3 regions of the Lentzea sp. NPDC006480 genome follow, and region 1 is predicted to be linked to each of the others. Evidence: riboswitches for the same ligand, from Rfam matches in the RefSeq annotation. Region 1 holds a riboswitch; each other region holds the start of a gene.
What was found. Region 1 has a riboswitch for S-adenosylmethionine ahead of ABZX92_RS42005 (methionine ABC transporter ATP-binding protein). Riboswitches for the same ligand answer to the same signal wherever they lie in the genome.
Positions count from the first base shown of each region.

Region 2: it holds a riboswitch for S-adenosylmethionine, as region 1 does, so the genes downstream of both, ABZX92_RS31320 (aminotransferase class V-fold PLP-dependent enzyme) here and ABZX92_RS42005 (methionine ABC transporter ATP-binding protein) in region 1, are expected to answer to the same signal.
Region 3: it holds a riboswitch for S-adenosylmethionine, as region 1 does, so the genes downstream of both, thrC (threonine synthase) here and ABZX92_RS42005 (methionine ABC transporter ATP-binding protein) in region 1, are expected to answer to the same signal.

Region 1 covers NZ_JBEXPJ010000217.1:4,055-11,223, reverse strand. The annotation lists gene ABZX92_RS42020 (4-(cytidine 5'-diphospho)-2-C-methyl-D-erythritol kinase) at 1-425, opposite strand, end outside; gene ABZX92_RS42015 (MetQ/NlpA family ABC transporter substrate-binding protein) at 480-1,271, opposite strand; gene ABZX92_RS42010 (methionine ABC transporter permease) at 1,370-2,053, opposite strand; gene ABZX92_RS42005 (methionine ABC transporter ATP-binding protein) at 2,050-3,048, opposite strand; SAM riboswitch class I at 3,265-3,358, opposite strand; gene rsmA (16S rRNA (adenine(1518)-N(6)/adenine(1519)-N(6))-dimethyltransferase RsmA) at 3,447-4,295, opposite strand; gene ABZX92_RS41995 (transglycosylase family protein) at 4,541-5,950, opposite strand; gene ABZX92_RS41990 (TatD family hydrolase) at 6,255-7,076, opposite strand; gene metG (methionine--tRNA ligase) at 7,090-7,169, opposite strand, start outside.
Region 2 covers NZ_JBEXPJ010000104.1:10,747-17,915, reverse strand. The annotation lists gene ABZX92_RS31340 (LysR family transcriptional regulator) at 1-477, shown strand, start outside; gene ABZX92_RS31335 (NAD(P)-binding oxidoreductase) at 466-1,071, opposite strand; gene ABZX92_RS31330 (RluA family pseudouridine synthase) at 1,145-2,029, opposite strand; gene lspA (signal peptidase II) at 2,071-2,913, opposite strand; gene ABZX92_RS31320 (aminotransferase class V-fold PLP-dependent enzyme) at 2,937-4,268, opposite strand; SAM riboswitch class IV at 4,306-4,420, opposite strand; gene ABZX92_RS31315 (potassium/proton antiporter) at 4,495-5,982, opposite strand; gene ABZX92_RS31310 (hypothetical protein) at 6,113-6,238, shown strand; gene ABZX92_RS31305 (hypothetical protein) at 6,269-6,487, shown strand; gene ABZX92_RS31300 (TetR/AcrR family transcriptional regulator) at 6,474-7,007, opposite strand; gene ABZX92_RS31295 (SRPBCC family protein) at 7,065-7,169, shown strand, end outside.
Region 3 covers NZ_JBEXPJ010000017.1:76,704-83,872, forward strand. The annotation lists gene ABZX92_RS09995 (DegV family protein) at 1-195, shown strand, start outside; gene ABZX92_RS10000 (ComEA family DNA-binding protein) at 283-969, shown strand; gene ABZX92_RS10005 (hypothetical protein) at 966-1,295, shown strand; gene ABZX92_RS10010 (ComEC/Rec2 family competence protein) at 1,870-4,278, shown strand; gene ABZX92_RS10015 (hypothetical protein) at 4,161-4,616, shown strand; gene thrC (threonine synthase) at 4,681-5,937, opposite strand; SAM riboswitch class I at 5,949-6,080, opposite strand; gene holA (DNA polymerase III subunit delta) at 6,159-7,136, shown strand; gene ABZX92_RS10030 (hypothetical protein) at 7,138-7,169, opposite strand, start outside.

The DNA.
Region 1 (7,169 bases):
CCGGCCAGTTCGGCCAGCTCGTCGCGGCTGATCTCCAGGCGCCACAACGACGACAGGCCGACCAGCGTCGCCGCCGCGTCCGCACTGCCGCCCGCCATGCCGCCCGCGACCGGGATGGCCTTGCGGATGACGACGCGGACCTTCGGGTCGTCCGGGTCCTTGCCGACGTGCGTCGCCAGCAGGCGAACCGCGCGCCACGCGAGGTTCGAGGCACCCGTGGGCACCTGGTCTGCGCCTTCGCCGTGGCACTCGACGCCGGGTTCGTCCGCCACCGCGACGGTGACCTCGTCGACCAGCGAGAGCGCCTGGAAGATGGTCACCAGGTCGTGGTAGCCGTCCGGGCGCACGTCACCGACGGCCAGGTGCAGGTTGACCTTGGCCGGGACGCGGACCGTGACCGGGGGTGGAACGACTGCGAGCACCATGTCAGCCTACGGGCGTTCTGGGGTCGCGGACTCCTCCCCCGGTCACCGCGAATCTCAAACCGGGATCACCGATCCGTTGTAGGTCTGCTTGATGTAGTCCTTGACCTGCTGCGATCCGAGCAGCTCCGCCAGCTCGCGGATGCGCTTGTCGTCCTTCAGCTCGGACCTGGTCACCAGGCCGTTGGCGTTCGGGTTGCCCTCGGCCTTCTCCAGCGCGAGCGCGTCGGTGGACGGCTTGAGGCCCGCGTCGATCGCGTAGTTGCCGTTGATCACCGACGCGTCCGTGTCCTCCAGCGAACGGGGCAGCTGAGCGGCCTCCAGCGGCACGAACTGCAGGTTCTTGGGGTTCTCCGCCACGTCGCGCACGGTCGGCTGGTCCACGGCCTTGAGCTTGATCAGGCCGTTGGCCTCCAGCAGCTTCAGGCCGCGCGACTCGTTCGTCGCGTCGTTGGCCACGGCGATCTTGGCACCGGAGGGCAGCTCGTCGAGCTTCTTGGCCTTCTTGGAGTACAGCCCCAGCGGCTCGACGTGGACGGGCGCGACCCACTCGACCTTGGCGCCGCTCTCCTTCGTGAACGTCGCCAGGTACGGGACGGTCTGGAAGTAGTTGGCGTCGAGCGAGCCGTCGACGAGCGCCGTGTTCGGCTGCACGTAGTCGGTGAACTCGACGACCTCGATCTTCAGCCCCTTGTCCTTGGCGAGGTTGTCGGCCACGAACTTGAGGATCTGCGCGTGCGGGACGGGCGAGACGCCGACCTTGAGAGTGTCCGAAGAGGACGCTCCACCGGCCGAGCAAGCGGACAAAGCAGTCAAAGCGACCGCGACCAGGGCAGCCTTAATACGCATGACGTTCCTTTTGAGAGTTTCTAGCGGCACTAGGTTTTGAGTACGCGGGGTCCCCGCGTACTCATCTGGGGTACGCGGGGACCCCGCGTACTCAAAAGTCAGACTGAGGCGTGCCGGCGCCGGTCGGACGCACGGGCGGCACGGGTGAAGCCGAGCTGGATCAGCGTCGTGAGCACGGCGAGCCACGCCACGGTGCTCCACAGGATCCGGTCGTTGAAGCGCTGGTAGCCCTCGCGGATGGCCAGGTCACCGAGGCCACCGCCACCGATCACGCCCGCCATCGCGGAGTACCCGATCAGGGCGATCACGGTCACGCCGATCGCGTTGATCAGCGCGGGCAGCGACTCGCGGATGAGGACCGAACGCACGATCCGCAGGGTCGAGGCGCCGGTCGTGACCGCGGCCTCGACCACGGTCACGTGCACCTCGGACAGGATGTTCTGCACGAGCCGCCCGACGAACGGGATCGCACCCACGGCCAGCGGCACGATGACCGCCGTGCTGCCGATGGATCCGCCGACGATCAGGCGGGTGACCGACGTGAGCGCCACGAGCAGCACGATGAACGGCATCGAGCGGCCCAGGTCGGTGACGAAGCCGAGAACGCGGTGCAGCGCCGGGTTCGGCCGCAGCCCGCCCTTGGCGGTGAGCTGCAGCCAAACCCCGACGGGAACTCCGAAAGCGGTGGCGATCACGGTGGAGACGCCGACCATGTACAGCGTCTCCCCGGTGGCCTCGACGAGGTAGCTCACCACGTCGGGCCAGGGTGTTGCAGACCTCACGCAGCTACTCCCTGCGGCCCCTTCAGGGACCTCTGCACAGCGCCGCCGGCCTCGCCGATCCACTCCAGCGCGGAGTCGGACCGCTCGCCGTTCAGGCCGAGGCGGAACCGCGCGACCGGGGTCTCGCCCAGGCGCGTCAGGCCGCCACCGACGATGTTCAACTCGACGCCGAACCGGTGCGCCGCCTCGGGCAGCAGGGCGCCGACCGCGGCGAACCCGACGAGCACGACGTCCGCCACGCGGTCGTAGGCGCTCTCGTTGATCGGGTTCAGGTCGACGGCGGGCAGCAACGCGGAGCTCGTGCGGCTGCCGGCGTCGTTGACCAGGTCGAGCACCTTGCCGTGCTCGACGACGCGGCCCTGCTCCAGCACGGCGACGTCATCGCAGATCTTCCGGACCACGCCCATGTCGTGCGTGACGACGAGAACGGTCACACCCAGCTCAGCGCGCGCACGGTCGAGCACGGTCAGCACGGAACCGGTGGTCTCCGGGTCCAACGCTGACGTGGGCTCGTCGGCGAGGAGAACTGACGGGTTCGCGGCGAGTGCGCGCGCCACGGCGATGCGCTGGCGCTGCCCGCCGGACAGCTGGTCGGGGTAGGAGGCGGCCTTGTCGGTCAGGCCGACGAGGTCGAGCAGCTCGCCCACACGGGTGCGGCGCTGCGGTCCGGGGACGCCGGCGGACTCGAGCGGCAGGGCGATGTTGCCGGCGGCGGTGCGCTGCCGGAGCAGCGAATCCCCTTGCGGCACAACGCCGATCTGCCTGCGGGCGGCCCGCAGAGCCGACCCGTCCAGCGCGGTGATGTCCGTGCCGTCGACGCGGATCGCACCCGAGTCGGGGCGCTCCAGCAGCGCGACGCAGCGGGCGAGCGTCGACTTGCCGGCCCCGCTCGGGCCGACCACGCCGAGCACGGTGCCCGCCTCGACGTCGAGGGTCACGCCGTTGAGGGCGTTGACACCCTGGAAGGACTTGGTGAGGTTTTCGACAGTGATCACTTCTGCTCCACGGCTGCACGCGACGGCACACACGCCTCTGGGGCTGTGCGCGATCGGAGTTTCTGCTCAGGTGTGTGCGCCACTCTTCGGCTGAGTGCGCGTCAAAGGACTTTGAAAAGGCGCCTTAGACGAGGTGGCGACGACATGCAGAAGCGGTGCGGCGGCACTGGTCGACGACTCGCCGGCGCGTCAGCATTCGCGTGGTACCCATGTGATCCTCCATCGGTCCTGGCGTTAGCACCTGCCCGCATCCAGCGGGTGGTTGCTGCGACGTCGTAGAGCCAGGTCTCTCAGTCGCTCCGGATGGCATCTAGCAGTCAACCGGACGGACGTTCGGTTGCGCAAGCCAGAATCCGATTCGTTCGACAGATCACACTGTTGGCCGAAGGATCCCCGGCCTAGACCTCCGCGATCCGGATGAAGTCGATCACGCTCAGCTGCTCGCCCCTGGCCTGCGGGTCGATGCCGGCCTTTTCGAGCAGCTCGTCGACGTTGACGTCGTTCGTGGCCGCCCACCCCTTGAGGGCGGCGCGGAGGGTTTTGCGGCGTTGCGCGAAGGCCGCGTCGACGATCCCGAAGAGCCTCTTGCGGTCCACTGTGGACAGCGGATTTTCGTGGCGGTGGAACGAGACCAGGCCCGAGTCCACGTTGGGAGCGGGCCAGAAGACGTTCCTGCCGACCGGGCCGGCTTTCTTGGCTTTGCCGTACCAGGCGATCTTCACGCTGGGGACGCCGTAGATCTTGCTGCCGGGCTCCGCGGCCATCCGGTCCGCGACCTCGGCCTGGACCATGACGAGGCCCTTTTTGAGGCTCGGCAGCTCGTGCAGCAGGTGCAGGACGACCGGGACGGCGACGTTGTAGGGCAGGTTGGCCACGATCGCCGTGGGTTGGACCGGCAGGTCTTCCCGGGTGACCTTCATGGCGTCCTTGAGGACGACGTGCAGCTTGGCCGCGTTCTCCGGGTCCATCTCGCTGACGGTCCGCGGGAGGCGGTTCGCGAGCGGCGGGTCGATCTCGACGGCCACCAGCTGCTTGGCGCTGGGCAGCAGGGCGAGAGTCAGGGAACCCAGCCCCGGGCCCACCTCCAGGACGACGTCGTCCTCGGTGAGGCCGGCCGCGGCGACGATCTTGCGGACCGTGTTGGGGTCGTGCACGAAGTTCTGGCCCAGCTTCTTGGTGGGTCGGATGCCCAGCTCTTCGGCCAGACGTCTCACTTCGGCGGGTCCCAGCAGGCTCACGTCGTGCATTCTCGCAGGCTGGTTGGTGCGCCGGAGGGCGGGTGCCGCACGCTTCCCGCCCTCCAGCGTCGGCGTCACCAGCGGGACTGGTTCGCCTTGGGCATCGACTACGCGATCCGCGCGTGTCGTTGAGGCTCGGGAGTCACGCTAGCCAGGTCAGGGCGGGCATTTCAGCCCCTGGTCTGGACCAAGCAGAAGGCCGCCCCTGGCGAACCAGGAGCGGCCTCATCAAGCCAAAACCAGGGCGGAGCGGTTTACGGCAGGCCCAGCTTCGCGCGGCAGCCCGGCCATGCGCCGTAGGTGCCGCCCGCGCGGTCGCGGAGCTTGGTCGCGATGGCGATCTGCTGTTCGCGGGTGGCCTGGTGCGGGAGGGCGGCGTAGGCGGTGCCGCCGTTCGCGGCCCAGGTGCCCGCGTTGAACTGCAGGCCGCCGTAGTAGCCGTTGCCCGTGTTGATGAACCAGTTGCCGCCTGCCTCGCAGCCGGCGAGGCGGTCCCAGACCGCGCCGTCGGGCAGCGGCTTGGTGCCCACGGTGACCTTCTTGGGCTTCGGCTCCTTGGTGACCTTGCCGCCGATCTTCTCGCGGCTGATCTCCTTGCCGTTCTTCACGGTCACGCGGTAGGTGGCGATCTGCTCGCCGGCCTCGCCGGGGTCGGTGACCTTCTGCTCGCCCGCGTTCATGTTCGGGTCGTTGGTCTTCTCGACCGGCGGGGCGACGGGCTCGTTCACGTTGATGACCGTGACGCCCGTGCGGGAGATGTAGACCTCGGCGCCGGTGGCGAGCTTCACGTCGGTGCCGGAGGCGACCGCGTCCTCGGGGCCGAGCGAGAGGTTCTCGTTCTTCAGCAGCTCGTCGACAGTGACGGCGGTGGTCTGGATCTCGCGGACCGGGTTCGCGCCGTCGAAGAGCTTGATGTTCTTGCGGGTCTTGACCTCGATGTTCATGCCCTCGAGGGGCACGTCCTGCGAGCCGGGAGCGGAGAACCAGGCGCCCTCGACGGGCACGCCCATCTGCTTCGCGGCTTCCTCGACGGTGACCGAGCGGACCCAGTCCTCCTTGGCCTGGCCGTCGATGCTCATCTTGACCATGCGGCCGCGGTCGAGGGTGATCTTGCCGCCGTCGGAGATCGGGGCGTTCAGCGACGGGGACAGGGCGTCGTGCTCACCGACGACGATGCCTTCCTCCGCCAGGACGTCGCCGACCGTGCCCTCGTAGGAGTGGACGGTCTGCAGTGCACCGTCCACGTCGACCGTGAGGGACTTGTCCATCGCCATGGCGGTCACACCGCCACCGGAGATGGAGACGAGAACCGCGGCGACCGCGCCCTTGAGGAAGCGGCGCTTCCAGTTCGTCACGGTCTGGACGAGGACCTGCGGGTCGCCCTTCTCGTCTTCCTCCGACGGGAGGACGAGGGGCGGCATGATCGTCGTCTCGGCGTTGATGAGCCGGATCAGCTCGTCGACGTCGACGTTCGCCGTGGCGAGGAGCTCGTCGGCGTCCGGGCCGAGCACCTCGAGCACGTCCGCGGGCGAGATGCTCAGCGCACCGGCGGGGAAGCTCGGGTGAGGGTCCATGACACCGACTGCGGTGTTCCCGACCGGCGTGAACCAGTCGGTGTCCTCGTTGAAGTCGTACGGAGCGGCAGTTCTGTCGCTTCCAGACACTGGGTCGATACCTCCATTGCGGAAGCTTGGAGGCCACCGCACAGTTGGCGCTGCAAAGATCATTCGAGGGTTGAGCTCGAAGGTTCCCGGCAACTCCTCCTACGTGGTCTCGCTTCTTCGCGCTTCTGGCATGGGTCCCGCCCCGACTGCGGGCGTGCTCCCAACCGACTGGGTCGGTCCGGGTGGCACGGTCACGGGACAGTAACGGGGTCGCGGACGTTGCGCAAACACCCCCGCCGATGTTGTGACCTCAGTCACCCCATGGGGGTAGGAACCCTTTGCTCCGTTCGTCTTACATCGCATCTCAGTGACCAAGTCCGAACACTCGTTGAGCATTACGGGTGACGGCGGAGCAGAGTTCAGAAAGATCTTCGCCACGGAGAGTGGCCAAATCTCGAACTGTGTAATTCACACAATATGGTTCATTCGGCCGCCCCCTGAACGGATGCGGCGTCAGGAACGGGGCGTCCGTCTCCACCAAGAGCTGATCTTGGGGCACCAGCTGAGCCGCCTCGCGCAGCGCACGGGCGTTCTTGAACGTCACCGGCCCCGCGAACGACAGCACGTACCCCGCGTCGACGCACCGCCGGGCGAAGTCCGCGTCACCGGAGAAGCAGTGGAAGACCACAGTGGACGGTGCGCCCTCGGACTCCAGCACCTTCAGGATGTCCTCGTGCGCGTCCCGGTCGTGGATCATCAACGGCTTCCCGACGCGCTTGGAAAGGTCGATGTGCCAACGGAAAGCCTCGTGCTGGGCAGCCGGCGGCGAGTAGTCCCAGTAGTAGTCCAGACCGGTTTCGCCGATCGCGACCACCCGCGGCAGAACAGCGAGCCGCTCCAGTTCGGACTTCTCGGCGTCACCGAAGGAAGAGGTGCGCGTCGGGTGCACGGCCACCGCCGCGTACACCCGCGAGTCCCAAGTGGACGCCTCGGCGGCCCACTGCGCGGCGGCCAGATCGTCCGCCACGGTGATCACGTGCGAGACCCCGGCGGCCTCAGCCCGGTCCAGAATCTCCGCCACGCCGGCCGCGTCCACAGCTCCGCACGCGTCCAGATGCGTGTGAGCGTCGATCACCGGTGCCGGCAGAGCTGCCGGCACCGGCGGTCGTTCCCGCTTGTCAGTCACTTCTTCTCGGGCACTAGTCGGTGACGATCGGCGCGAACTCGGGCCCGGTCTCGCCCAGCTTCGGGTCGAGCTTCCCGAAGAGGGGCGACGGCT
Region 2 (7,169 bases), on a different contig from region 1:
CGGGTCGACCTGGAGCTCGGTGGCGGCCGTCCCGGCCTGCCGGAGTTCCGCTCCGAGACGCTCGGCACCGATCCGCTCGCGGTGGTCATGCGCACGGGCCATCCGTGCGCCGATCACCTCGACCTGCCGTCGTACGCGGCCCAACCGCACGTGCTGGTCTCCCGGCGTGGCCGGCTGACCGCCCCGATCGACGACCTGCTGGCGACCGAAGGCTTGCGGCGCAAGGTGATCGCGAGCGTGGCGACGGTCCACACCGCCCTGCAGATCGCGGCGGCGAGCGACGCGCTGGTCACCACCACGACGATCCTCTGCCGTCCGTTGATCGAGGCGTTCGGACTTCTCACCCGGCCGCTGCCGGTCGAGTCACCGGAGGCGCCGGTCAACTGCAACTGGCACCAGCGCTACGACTCCGACCTCGCCCACGCGTGGCTGCGCGACCAGGTGCGGGCCGCTCTCGCGGAGGCGCTAGCCCGCTAGCGGCAGGGCGACGGCGCCGGGAAAGCGCGGGTTCTCGGCCTCGTCGAGCATGGCCGCGGCCACGGTGTCCCTGCTGACCTTCGCCGCGAGATCGAACGGCGGCGCGGCGTCCAGGCCGACCGTGCGCCGGCCGGGGCTCTCCGGTTCGTCGCTGAGCACCCCGGCGTGGAAGACGGTGCCTCCGGCGGCGAGAACGGCGTCGTCGGCCGCGATCTTGTCCGGGATCCGGTCCCCCATGAACTTCCAGAGCACGGCGGCACCCTCGCCCGCCGCCTCCGCCGACGCGCCGGTGCCGTACGCGCCGAGCCAGATGATCCGCTTCGGTGCCGCGGCCACCACCGACTTGGCGCCGTCGAGCAGCACTCCCGCCACGTCCGTGCCGAGGCCGGAGAGGACGACGGAGTCCGCGCCGACGACCGCGGCGACGCTCTCCGGGTCGGTCACGTCGCCCGCGACCTTGCGCAGGTTCGGGTGGTCGAGGGCGATGCGCTGCGGGTCACGAGCGATCGCGGTGACGGAGTGGCCGCGTTCCAGCGCCTTGCGGGCGAGGGCGAGACCGGTCCGGCCGGAGGCGGCGAGAACGATGAGGTTCATGCCGAGAACGCTAGGCAGGCCACCGATTAACATCAAGTGAAAGCTCGTCAACCGGTGATTTACTCAGACGCAATCAGCCCTCTTCGCGCAGCTTCTCCAGCGCCGCCGCCAGGTCGTCCGGGTACTCCGACGTGAAGGTGACCCACTGGCCGTCGGCAGGGTGGTGGAAACCGAGCTGCCGGGCGTGCAGCCACTGCCGCGACACCCCGAGGCGCTTGGACAGCGTCGGGTCGGCGCCGTAGGTCAGGTCGCCGACGCACGGGTGGTGCAGCGCGGAGAAGTGCACGCGGATCTGGTGCGTCCGCCCGGTCTCCAGGTGCACCTCGACCAGCGAGGCGGCCCGGAACGCCTCCATCACCTCGTAGTGCGTGATGGACGGCTTGCCGGAGTTCATCACCGCGAACTTGTAGTCGTGCTTGGGGTGCCGGTCGATCGGGGCGTCGATGGTGCCCTTGATCGGGTCCGGGTGCCCCTGGACGATCGCGTGGTAGACCTTGTCCACGGTCCGCTCTTTGAAGGCGTGCTTCAACGCCGAGTACGCCGACTCGGACTTGGCCACCACCATCACGCCCGTGGTGCCGACGTCGAGCCGATGCACGACGCCCTGCCGTTCCGCGGCACCCGAGGTCGCGATGCGGCGCCCGGCAGCCGCCAGACCACCCACCACGGTCGGCCCGGTCCACCCCGGCGACGGGTGCACGGCCACTCCGACCGGCTTGTCGACGACGATGATGTCGTCGTCCTCGTGAATGATGATCAAGCCCTCGACCGGGATCGCCTGCACCGTGATCGGCTGCGGCGGGGCCGGCAGCGTGATCTCCAGCATCGCACCGGCGGTCAGCCGGTCCGACTTCCCGACGACCCGCCCGTCGATCAGCACGTCGTCCGCGTCGGCGATCGACGCGATCACCGTGCGGGACAGCCCGAGCAGCTTGGCGAGGCCCGCGTCGACACGCATGCCGTCCAGACCATCGGGAATCGGCAGCGTTCGGTAACCGCTCACGCGTCGACCTTCTTTTCCTCTTTGTGAACCGTCCCGTCGTAGTCGTGCTGCATGAGCGCCAGCACCACGATCGTCGCGCCACCGCAGACGATCGCCATGTCGGCGACGTTGAACACCGGCCACACTCGGCCGAACGGGTCGAAAAGCGACAGGAAGTCCACCACGTGGCCGCGCATCGGCCCCGGCTCCCGGAACAGGCGGTCGGCGAGGTTGCCGACGGCGCCGCCCAGCACCAGCCCGAGGCCGACGGCCCACGGCTGGGAGCGGAGGTTGCGCGAGATCCAGAGGATGAACCCGGCGACGCCCAGCGCGATGAGCGCCAGGATCCACGTCATGCCCTCGGCCATGCCGAACGCGGCGCCGGGGTTGCGGACGAACGTCAGGTAGAGCACGCCGCCGAACAGCTTGACCGGGTCGGCACCCTCGAGAAACGCCACGGACAGGACTTTGGTGAGGACGTCCAGGGCCAGCACGCCGACGGCGAGCACGGCGAGGATCTTGGTGCGCGGCTCGGGCAGCGACCCGGTGATCGAGAACTCCGGCTCGACGACGTCGTCCTCGGACACGACGCGCTCGGCGGGTTTCCCGGCGTCCGCCGCCGCGTCCGTTGCCGGGACGGGCTTCTCCTCGGCCGGCTTCTCCTCGACCGCGACCACAGCCACCGCCTCGGTGACGGTGTCGGTGTTGGTCTCAGCGCCGGTGTCGTCGTCATCGTCATCGGCGAGATCGACCCCGACGAACTCGTTCGACTTGCGATCCGCGACCGGCTTCGGCTCGCTGACCTGCTTTTCCGCAGGCTTCTCAGCGACCTCGTCGGCGGCCTTGGACTCGTCACTCACCAGGTCATTGTCCACTACCGGGACTACGCGAGGAACGGCGGCAGGGTTCGGCTGTCGTCCTCGGGCACCCAGCGGCCGTCGCGCTGCGTGTAGGTCCACTTCGGACCCTCGGTCACGAGAGTGCGCAGCGCCGCCACCAGACGATCCACGTGCTCGGCCGTCGTGCCCAGGCCGATCGACGCGCGCACAGCACGTTCCTCGTGCGATCCGGCCTGCTTGACGAGCCGGCCCACGATCACGTGTGCGCAGAACGCCCCGTCGCGGACGCCGATGCCGTACTCGGCGGACAGCGCCGCCGCGAGGAAGCCCGCGTCGAACCCGGAGATCGTGAAGCTGACGACGCCCACCTTGTCGGCGTCGGTCAGGATCGACAGCTCGCGGAAGCCCGGAATCGTGCGCAGGCCGTCGTACAGGCGCGTGAGCAGCTCCTGCTCGTGCGCGACCGTCTGCTCCCAGTGCCGCGACAGGATCTCGCAGGCAGAGGCCAGCGCGTGCACACCGACGACGTTCGGGCTGCCGGCCTCGTGCCGCTCGGGCACCGCGGACCAGGCCACGCCGAGGCGGTCGCCGTGGTCGGTCACCTTGGCCGTCGCACCACCGCCCACCAGGTACGGCTGGGCCTGCTGCAGCCAGTCCGAACGGCCGACGAGCACACCGGCACCGAACGGCGCGTAGATCTTGTGGCCGGAGAACGCGATGTAGTCGACGCCCAGCTCACGCACGTCGATCGGGCGGTGCGGGGCGAGCTGCGCGGCGTCGAGCGCGATCCGCGCGCCGTGCCTGCGGGCGACCTTCGCGAGCTCCGCGACCGGCCACAGCTCCCCCGTGACGTTGGACGCCCCGGTGACGATCACGAGCCGTGGGCCGACCGGGGCGGCGGCCAACGCCCGGTCCAGCGCGACCACAGCAGCGCCGGACGAAGATGGGGCGGGGATGCGCTGAACGTTCGGGCCGCGCCACGGCAGCAGAGCAGCGTGGTGCTCGCTGTCGAACAGCACGACCGCGGTGTTGCGAGGAACGCTGCGCGCCAACAGGTTCAGCGAATCGGTGGTGTTGCGGGTGAAGACGACGGCGTCGGACGAGCGGGCGCCGACGAACTTGCGGATGCGATCCCGCGCCTGCTCGTAGACGCGCGTGGAGACCTGGGAGGCGAACCCGGCACCGCGGTGCACGCTGGCGTACCAGGGCAGCAGCTCGTCGACGGCGTCGCGCACCTCCTGCAGACAGGGGGCCGATGCCGCGTGATCGAGGTTCGCATACGTCACGCGCTCTCCGGTGACGAGCGGAACGCGCAGGTCAGAGCCGACGACAGCCGGAACCGTGGTGACCGTGCCAGGGGTGATCGCGAGCGTCATCGAGCTGCCTCCGAGGCCAGGGGCCCCGTGTCGCGAAGGCCCGCGCTTGACCGGCGCCCCACGCGCCGGACCAGGTCCTCACCAAGGGCACCCCACCGCGGTTGGAGGGTTGCCGGCCAGCAAGCTTGGGCTTGACGCTGGCTCTCATGACCTGCCGATGACGTTAGCGGAGCCTCTCGGCGCTCGTCGACACCCGATCACATGGTGAGAAGCCTCGGAAACCGAGCTAGTCGCCGGTCTCGCCCTTCCACCGTGCGTAGCGACCAGCCCGGTCCACGGCACGTATGCGCCGCTCAGCGGCGTCGCGCGCTTCTTCGGTGGTCACGATGAGCAACTGGTCGTCGACCTGCAGCCGGGTCGTCGGCTGTGGCGTGAAACTCTTTCCGGACCGCACCACGAGGCTCACCGTGGCGCCGCTCGGCAGCCGCAGCTCGGTCATGTAGACGCCGTGCAGCTTCGACCCGCGCTGGATGTGCACCTGCAGCAGCTCGGCGCCCAGCTCGTCCAGCGGCGAGGAGTCGACCTGCACCTCCTGCGCCTCGTGCAGGTTCACCAGCCCGAGCCGGCGCGCGAGGAACGGCAGCGTCGTCCCCTGCACCACCGTGAGCACGATGACCAGCACGAACACCGCGTCGACCAGATTCCGCGCACCCTCGACCCCCTGAATCAACGGGATCAGCGCGAACACGATCGGCACCGCACCACGCAGCCCCGACCAGGAGAGGAACGCCTGCTCCCGCCACGGCACCTTGAACGGCAGCGACGCCAGCAGCACCGACAACGGCCGGGCCACGAAAGTCAGCACCACCCCGGCGATCAGCGCGGGCACCAGTGCGTCGAGCAGTCGTGACGGCGAGGCGTACAGGCCGAGCAAGACGAAGAGCCCGATCTGGGCGAGCCATCCCAGCCCCTCCGCGAACGAGAGGGTGTCGGCGCGGTGCGGCAGGCGGGCGTTGCCGAGCGCCAGAGCGGCGACGTAGGTGGCGAGGAAACCGGACGCGTGCACCAGATCGCCCGCGGTGTAAGCGATCACGCACACCGCGACGGTGGCGAGCGGGTAGAGACCGGTCGAGGGCAGAGCCGCACGTCTCAGCGCCGCCGCACCGAAAACACCGAGCAGCACGCCGATGAGCGCGCCCGCGGCGAGTTCGTAGAGCACCAGCAACGGAGCGGTCCACGAGATCCGGTCCGACGACGCCAGCAGCACCACGGCGATGTAGACCGGCGCGTCGTTGAGGCCTGATTCGAGTTCCAGCGCGCCCGTGAGCCGCGCCCCCACACCTAACGACCGCAGCACGCTGAACACGGCCGCCGCGTCCGTGGACGACAGCACCGCGCCCCACAGCAACGCCATCCGCCAGTCGAGGCCGAGCAGGAAGTGCAACGCCGTGCCGGTGACCGCGACGCTCACCGCAACGGCCACAGTGGACAGTGCGACGCCCAGCCGCAGCGACGACTTCACAGCGTGCCAACGAGTTGTGAGCCCGCCCTCGGTCAGGATCAGCACGAGGGCCGCGATGCCGAGAGACTGCGTCAGGTCGGCGTCGTCGAACTTGATGCCGAACACCGCCTCGCCCAGCAGGACGCCGATGCCCAGGTACAGCAACAACGAGGGCAGGCCGAGCCGGATCGACACCCGCACCGCGATCACCGAGATCAGCAGTACGGCTGCGCCGATGCCCAGCACGGCCGTGATGTCACCCACCTGGACCATTCTGATCGATCACCACCGAATTGGACGAATCAGGCGCGTTAACAACACCAGCCGTTCGCGCCCACTGGGCGCATGCACAGTGGAGCATGTTGATCAGTGGCTCAATCCCTGCCCTGCACGGAGTTGAACCATGAGGATCCTCATCGAGCTGGCGGCCGCCTTGATGGCGACCAGAACCACAGCAGCGCAAGCGGCGGCTCCGGCCGTCCTGGCGGCACCGAACATCAACGTCGCGAACGTCCAGGTGAAGGGCTAGCTCGACGCGGCGGGCTTCACCACGAAGCCGGTGTCGTTCGGCTACGGCGGCGCCACGGGTTACAACGTGATCGCCGACTACCCCGGCGGCGACGCGAACAACGTCGTCATGCTGGGCGGCCATCTCGACAGCGTCCGCGGCAACTTCGTCTACAACGTCCGGGAAGCCGGGTCGCCCGCCCTCGGCACGTGCGCAGGTGGTGACGAGCTCAAGACCGCGGACCCTCGCGGCCTGATCATCGTTTCGTGAGCACCTGCACTGCCTCGTCGAGCACCGGTTCGACGAGGCCGGGCAGGGTCACGTACATCTGCGCCTGGCCGAGGTAGAGACTGAACGCGATCAGCGCGCGCTTCTTCGCGTGCTCCCGGTCGAACCCGAGCTCCTCGAACAGCTCGGTCAGATATCCCAGCCGCCTCTCGGTGACGCGCTTGAGCACCGGCGCGATCACCTCGTTCTCGGCGTTCGCCTGCAACGCCATCTCCACCGAGCCCTTGCGCTGCCGGTCCAGCACCGTCTCGAACAGCGTCTTCAGCTTGTCCTGCGGGGTCTTCTCCGACTCCACCAGTTCGATGACCCGCTCGGTGTGCTCCCGTTCCCACCGCTCGACCGTCGCCTGCAGCAACGCGTCGCGGTTCGGGAAGTGGTGGTAGACGCTCCCCTTCGTCGCACCGGCCCTGGCCGCGAGCGGTTCGACGGCAACGGCCTGCACTCCGCCCTCCGCCAGCGCTCTCAGCGCTATCTCAGTCCAGTCGTCACGAGTGCGGCGCATTTCCGTACGCTAGCGTATGTTTCACCAACATACGGTGCCGTATGGAAGGAGCGTGTCGTGGTTCGCAACGTGCACGAGCGGGAACTGCCGGTCCCCGCAGGACCGTTCGTCGATCGCATCCAGGAGCTGTGGCCGGTGGCGGGCTGGCCGGCGATGAGGTTC
Region 3 (7,169 bases), on a different contig from region 1:
CCCGAAAGGGCCGCTGAGCTGGCCACTCGCCTCGACGAACGGCTGCCGGGCTCGACCGGCTGCGTCATCTCGGAGGTCGGCGCGGTGATCGGCGCTCACACGGGCCCAGGTGTGCTGGGCGTGGTGGTGCTGCCGGGAGGACCCGACATCCTCCCACACACCCCCGACAATTCCCCGCTCTCCAGCCCCGAGTGATCGCGACCTGTCCACAACCCGCGAGTAATCCACAGCCCCGCGCTCACCCCGGTCTCCCCACCCACCCCACTCCGTAGCGTCACCCCCATGCTCCCCCGCCCCCACCCTGCCGACAGCGCGAGCGAACGCCTGGCCGCCCTGGCCGAGAAGGTCCGCGCCGACCCGACCCTGGTCCACTCCCGCTCAGAAGACTCGGACGAGCACGGCACACCCCGCCGCCGCTTCCGCCTGCCCCGTCTCCCGCGCCGAGGCCTGCTGGCCCTGGGCATCGCCGTCGCCTGCACGGTGATCGGCCTGGGCAGCTGGTGGCGGAGCCCGGCGGCGGAACAGGCGCCCGACGTGGCGCTGGTGAGCACCACGGCCCCGGCTCCTGAACTGGTCGTGAACGTGGTCGGCGAGGTCGCCACCCCGGGCCTCGTGACAGTGACCTCAGGCGCTCGCGTGGCCGACGCCATCCGCCTGGCCGGAGGCCTGAAACCGGGCGCCGACCTGCACAACCTGAACCTGGCTCGCAAGCTGACCGACGGCGAGCAGATAGCCGTGGGCATCCCGCCTCCAGCCGGTGCGGCCGCCGCAGCCCCGGCCAAACTGGACCTGAACTCGGCCACCGCGTCCGAACTGGACTCCCTGCCCGGCGTGGGCCCCGTGACGGCTCAACGCATCGTCGACCACCGCACGCGCAAGGGCCCGTTCGCCTCGGTCGACCAACTCCGCGACGTCGAAGGCATTGGCGACTCCAAGCTCGCCAAACTGGCCGACCTGGTCCACACATGACCCTCGCCTCCACGGCCGCGGCCCTCTACCTCCGCGCCAAGGCCCAACTCCACCAGCTAACGCACGCCTCTTCACTCCAGGCCGACCACAACCACCCGAGCAGCCCGATCGTTCTCGCCTTCCCGCTCCACGCCACCGGTGCCCGGAAGCGCCGCCGCCCTCGCCGCCCGCTGGCCACCGCGATCCACCGCCTGCTGCCCGCCTACCCACCCCCTCCGCCCGGCCCGCTCCCGCCAGCAGCCCCGGCCCAGGCCTCCCTGCCGCCGCCGAGCTCGCTCGCACCCCCGAAGCCGTCCTGTCGCCTGTGCGCGGCGGACACCGTTTAGCCAGCGCCCGCCCGTCCCACCCCAATCCGTCTTCCACCGGCAGGCCCGGTCTCGGCCTCGCTGCCTCTGCTCAACCCAGTCGCATTACCCCAGCTTCCCGGCACTAACTCACTCCACGGCAGCCCGCTCGCCCCTGCTGCCTTCGCCCCAACTCGCTCACGCCACCCGCCTGGTCTCGGCTTCGAACCGTCTTCCCGCTTCTGCGCAGCGGCCATCACCCAGCCAGTCCCGCATCCGGCCGTCCCGCGCCTGGCCGGTCCTGCACCCGCCAGTCCTGTACTTGGCCTGCCGCGCCTTCTGCCTCAGCGCACACCTGGAGTCACGTCATGCGATCTGTCCGCATCACTCGCCACACCACGCCCCAACCCACTGCGTCCAGCCGCCCCAACGCCCAGGGCAGGGGTCCGCAACGTCCGAGCCCCGTCGACCTCACCTGGCACCAACCGGGAGCCCGGCCGCTGGTCAGCCCACACGCCACCGCACTTCATTTTTCGGCGAGACCTGGGCCTCCTCTGCCGCGCCAAGGCAGTCCAAGCGGTGACCCGAGGCCTCCCACCGCACAACGGAGGCACCGGTGGTCCGCAAACACCAGATAACCCACGACTACCGCCTGGTCCCAGCGGCCGCGGCGGTGTGGATGACCGCCGTCGCCGGCCTCTTCCTGAGTTGGCAGGCGGCTGTCCTCACCGGACTGGTGGCGGGAACGATCGGCCTGGCCGCCTGGCGCAGGGCTTGGTGGACAAGAACGTGTGCGATCGCCCTCCTGATCTCCGGTCCGGTAGCCGCGGCCTGGGTGGGCGGCAACGTCTTCCGAGCCGAGACCCACCCACTTCGCCTGGTCGCCGACGAAGGCCGTTCCACCACGGTCACCGCGGAACTCACCACCAGGCCCAAAGGCATCCGGGCCGCGGGCTTCGGCGGTCACCAGGCGGGCATCGACCACGTGGTCATCACCGCGACCGCCAACGGTGCCCGCCTGGTCCTGCTGGCTCCGGCCGACCAGTGGCGGGATCTGTTGCCAGGCCAGGAGGTCACGGCCAAAGGCACGCTGGCTCCGCCTCGGGGTGGCGACCTGACGTCGGCACTGCTGAGGGTTCGCGGCCCGCCGATCGATCCGCGGCCGGCGCCGGCGTGGCAGCGCTGGGCGGACCACCTCCGCGACGGCCTGCGTGATGCAAGCGCGGTCCTCGATGACGAGGAAGCCGGGCTCCTGCCGGCGTTGGTGGTGGGCGACACCGACCACATGGTGCCGCGCATCGTCGACGAGTTCCGCACTGCCGGCCTCTCCCATCTGCTGGCTGTGAGCGGCGCCAACCTGGCCATCGTGTGCGGCGCGGTCTACCTGCTGGCCACGCGGCTCAGGGCCGGACCGCGAACTGCGGCAGCGGCCGCGATGGCGGCGCTCGTGGGGTTCGTGGTGCTGGCCGGTCCGGAGCCGAGCGTGCTGCGGGCGGCGGTGATGGGCGCGGTGACGCTGCTGGCGTTGGTGCTGGGGCGAACGCGGTCCACGTTGCCGAGCATCGCGGCCGCCGTGATCGTCCTGGTGCTCGTCGATCCGGCACTCGGCGGTGATCCGGGGTTCGCGCTGTCCGTCGTGGCGACGACGGCGTTGGTCCTGGTGGCGCCGAAGTGGTCGAGAGCGCTGAAGGAACGCGGCGTGCCGAACGGCCTGGCCGAGGCGATCGTCGTGCCCACGGCCGCAAGCCTGGCGACGGCTCCGCTGGTCGTCGGCCTCTCCGGTCAGGTGAGCCTGGTGGCGATCGTCGCCAACCTGGTCGCAGGGCCGGTGGTCGCACCGGCAACAGTCCTGGGTGTGGTGGCGGCAGCTGTCGCATCCCTGTACCGGCCGGGCGCCGAACTGGTCGTGCACATCGCGGGACCGGCAGTGACCTGGCTGATCCAGGTCGCACGGCAGGCGGCGACCGTGCCCGGTGCGTCGGTCGGCTGGCCGCAGGGCTGGCTCGGAGCGTTCGCGCTGACCGGAGTTCTGGCCGCGGTGGTGTTGTTGCTGCGGTTCAAGAAGACGCGGACGTTGGTCGTCGCGGTGCTGGTCGGCGGGTTCGTCGTGCTGGTGCCGATGCAGGTCGTGGCACCGGCTTGGCCACCGGACGACTGGAAGGTCGTCGCGTGCGACGTGGGCCAGGGCGACGCGCTCGTGCTGGCGACCGACGAGGCCGACCGAGCGGTCGTGGTGGACACCGGGCCCGATCCCGGTGCGGTCGACCGGTGCCTGAAGACGTTGGGAATCAAGAGGATTCCGCTCCTCGTGCTGACCCACCTGCACGCGGACCACGTGCAGGGCCTGCCCGCGGTGCTCACCGGGCGTGCGGTGGGGGCTATCGCGGTCGGTCCGCTCAAGGAGCCCGACTGGGCGTGGAAAGAGATCACCAAGCAGGCCCGCGGCCACGGCGTGCGGGTCGTGGAACCCAAGGCTGGCGAACGGTTCGCCTGGCCAGGACTGGAAGTGGAGGTGCTCGGGCCAAGACGGCCGCCGACAGCGGACGACACGAACACGACGGTCAACGACTACTCGCTCGTGCTCAGGGCGATCACACGAGCAGGCCGCGTGCTGCTCACCGGTGACGTCGAGCTGGCGGGCCAGTCGGCCTTGCTGGGAGATCGGGACCTGCGGGCCGACGTGCTCAAGGTGCCGCACCACGGTTCGCGGTACTCGCTGCCCGCGTTCCTCAAGGCCGCACAACCACGGATCGCGCTGGTGAGCGTGGGCACGGGCAACCGCTACGGCCACCCCAGCGAGCACGTGCTCGACCTGCTGCGGGCAGGTGGCGCGGTGGTGTTGCGCACGGACAAGGACGGCGACCTGGCCGTGTTGCCGGGAAACCGAACAGTGAGAAGGAGAAGAAGATGGTCTGGATCAGGCTCTACAACGCGCGCTACCCGATCCCCGGCGGCACGCCCGGCCTCGCGTGGGCGTTGTGGCAGACGAACTACACGGCGGCGCCATGGCCGCATGACGAGCTGAAACCCGATTTCGGTTACTACATCTGCGAAACACTCGACGACGGCACCCGCGCCCTCACCTACCGGGCGACGACCACGCACGTGCTGCCGCCCACCAAGGCGGCCAAGCCGGAGGAGGCGTACGACCTCGTCTCGGAGCACGTGTTCGACGACGGCATGCGGATCGCGCCACACGACTGGCACGACTACCACTACAACGTGCTGAAGGCGGAAGCCCCGTGGCCGCAACAGGTTGTGGCCTGGCGAGCGGAGGTGGAGCCGGTCGGGCCGCACACGATGGAAGTCCTGCAACGGTTCCCGCGCACGGGCTGGCTGCAGACCGAGGCGATTTCCCTCTGACACAACGCGGTCCGGGGACGCACGCGGCGTCCCCGGACCGGGATGAGGCTCAGGAAGGAGGTGACTAGGCCAGCGCCTTGATGACGGCCTCGGCCGACGGCGGCACCGTCGCGCGCGGGCCGATCGTGTCGCCGAGTGCGTCGAGGGTCTTCAGACCGTCGCCGGTGATCAGCAGCACGGTCTCGGCGTCCGGGTCGAGCTGGCCCGCCTCGATCAGCTTCTTCGCCGTCGCCACGGTCACGCCGCCGGCGGTCTCGGCGAAGATGCCCTCGGTGCGGGCGAGGAGCTTGATGCCCTCGACGACCTCTTCGTCGGTCACGTCCTCGATGGCGCCGTTGGTGCGGCGCACCGCGTCGAGCACGTACGGGCCGTCGGCCGGGGCGCCGATCGCCAGCGAGCGGGCGATCGTGTCCGGGCGGACCGGGCGGATGACGTCGTGGCCTTCCTTGTACGCGGCGGACACAGGCGAGCAGCCGGTGGCCTGGGCGCCGAACACGCGGTACGGGGTGGCTTCGACCAGGTCGAGCTGGCCGAGCTCGCGGAAGGCCTTGTCGACCTTGGTGAGCTGTGAGCCTGAGGCGATGGGCACGACGATCTGGTCGGGCAGGCGCCAGCCGAGCTGTTCGGCGACCTCGTAGCCGAGGGTCTTCGAGCCCTCCGCGTAGTACGGGCGGACGTTGACGTTCACGAACGCCCAGTCCTCGTGCTCCGCGGCGAGTTCCTGGGCCAGGCGGTTCACGTCGTCGTAGTTGCCGTCGACGGCGATCAGGGCGCCCTCGTAGACGGCGCTCATCAGGATCTTGGCACGCTCGAGATTGGAGGGCACGAGAACCACGGACTGCCAGCCCGCGCGGGCGGCGGCCGCGGCGACGGCGTTCGCCAGGTTGCCGGTCGACGGGCAGGCCAGGACCTTGAAGCCGAGCTCGCGGGCGGCGGCGAGTGCCACGCCGACCACGCGGTCCTTGAAGGAGTGGGTGGGGTTGCCGGTGTCGTCCTTCACCCAGACCTTGCGGACGCCCAGGGCCTTGGCGAGGTTGTGGGCCTCGACCAGGCGGGTGCCGCCGGGGTCGGTGTTCGGGTGCTGTTCCACAGTGGACGGAACGGGGAGAAGGCCGCGGTAGCGCCAGATCGACCTGGGGCCGGCTTCGATGTCCTCGCGCCGGATCTTGCCGAAGTCGTAGGCCACTTCCAGCGGCCCGAAACACTCCAGACAGGCGTACTCAGGAGCGAGAGGGGTTTCATTCCCGCATTCCCGGCACAGCAGTGCGCGGGCGGGGCCGAGGTCGAACTTGGTGCCCGTGGGCACGGAGACAGCAGTCATCGCGAGGTATCTCCTCATCTTTCCCGCGAAATCGAACGGGTCGGAATTGGCACCGTGATCGTCTGCGCGTGCACTGGTGCACTGCGCTGACGCCGGTTGCCGGGGCTTCTTCGGGCCGGTCCCTCTGCCCCTCTGGATGAGCGGTGTTCAGTTGTGGCTCCCAAGCTACGGCACCAGTCCGTTGCTCAGCCACAGACGTCCACGATCCGGGACGTGGGAGGATGCGGAGCGTGAGCGCACCGGAGTCACTGCACCTCGTCGTCGGCGAGGAGGAGCTGCTGGTCGAACGTGCTGTTCGGGCGGCTCTCGAGGCCGCACGCACGGTCGATCCGACCGCCGATCTGACCCGTGTGCAGGTGACTGATCTCACGCCTCCGGAGCTGGCTGAGCTGGTCAGCCCGTCGCTGTTCGCGGAGGGGCGCGTGATCGTCCTGCAGAACGCGCAGGACATCGGCAAGGAGGTCGCCGACACGGTGCTCTCCTACATCAAGGCGCCCGCGGACGGGGTCACGCTCGTCGTCCTGCACACGGGCGGTGGTCGTAGCAAGGCGGCCAAGGACCTGCCAGGACAGCTGAAGAAGGCCGGTGCCGCGGTCACCGAGTGCGCCAAGATCACCAAGCCCGCTGAGCGGGAGTCGTTCGTGCGCAACGAGGTGCGGCAGGCGGGCGGCAAGATCGACGCCGAGGCCGTCGCCACGCTCATCGACGCCGTGGGCACGAACCTGCGCGAGCTCGCGGCGGCGGCGTCCCAGCTCGTCTCCGACACCGACGGCAAGGTGACGGTCGACGAGATCCGCCGCTACCACCAGGGCAAGGCCGAAGTGACCGGGTTCGCGGTCGCCGAGAAGGCCGTGACCGGTGACCGGGCGGGCGCGATGGAGGCGTTGCGCTGGGCCATGCAACTCGGTGTGCCGCACGTGCTGGTCGCGGACGCGCTGGCCGACGCGGTGCGCACGGTCGCGCGCGTGTCCGCGGTGGGCCGGGCCGACCCGTTCAGCCTGGCCGGCCCGCTCGGCATGCCGCCGTGGAAGATCAAGAAGGCACAGGCCCAGGCCCGCGGCTGGGACCAGACCGGTCTCGCCGACGCGATGCAGGTGGTCGCGGGGCTCAACGCCGACGTGAAGGGTGTGGCGGCAGACGCCGACTACGCGCTCGAACGCGCGGTGCTCAAGATCGTCGCGTCGCACGGCCGCCGCTGAGTCACCGCGGCACCCCGATCAGGTGCTGGGCGC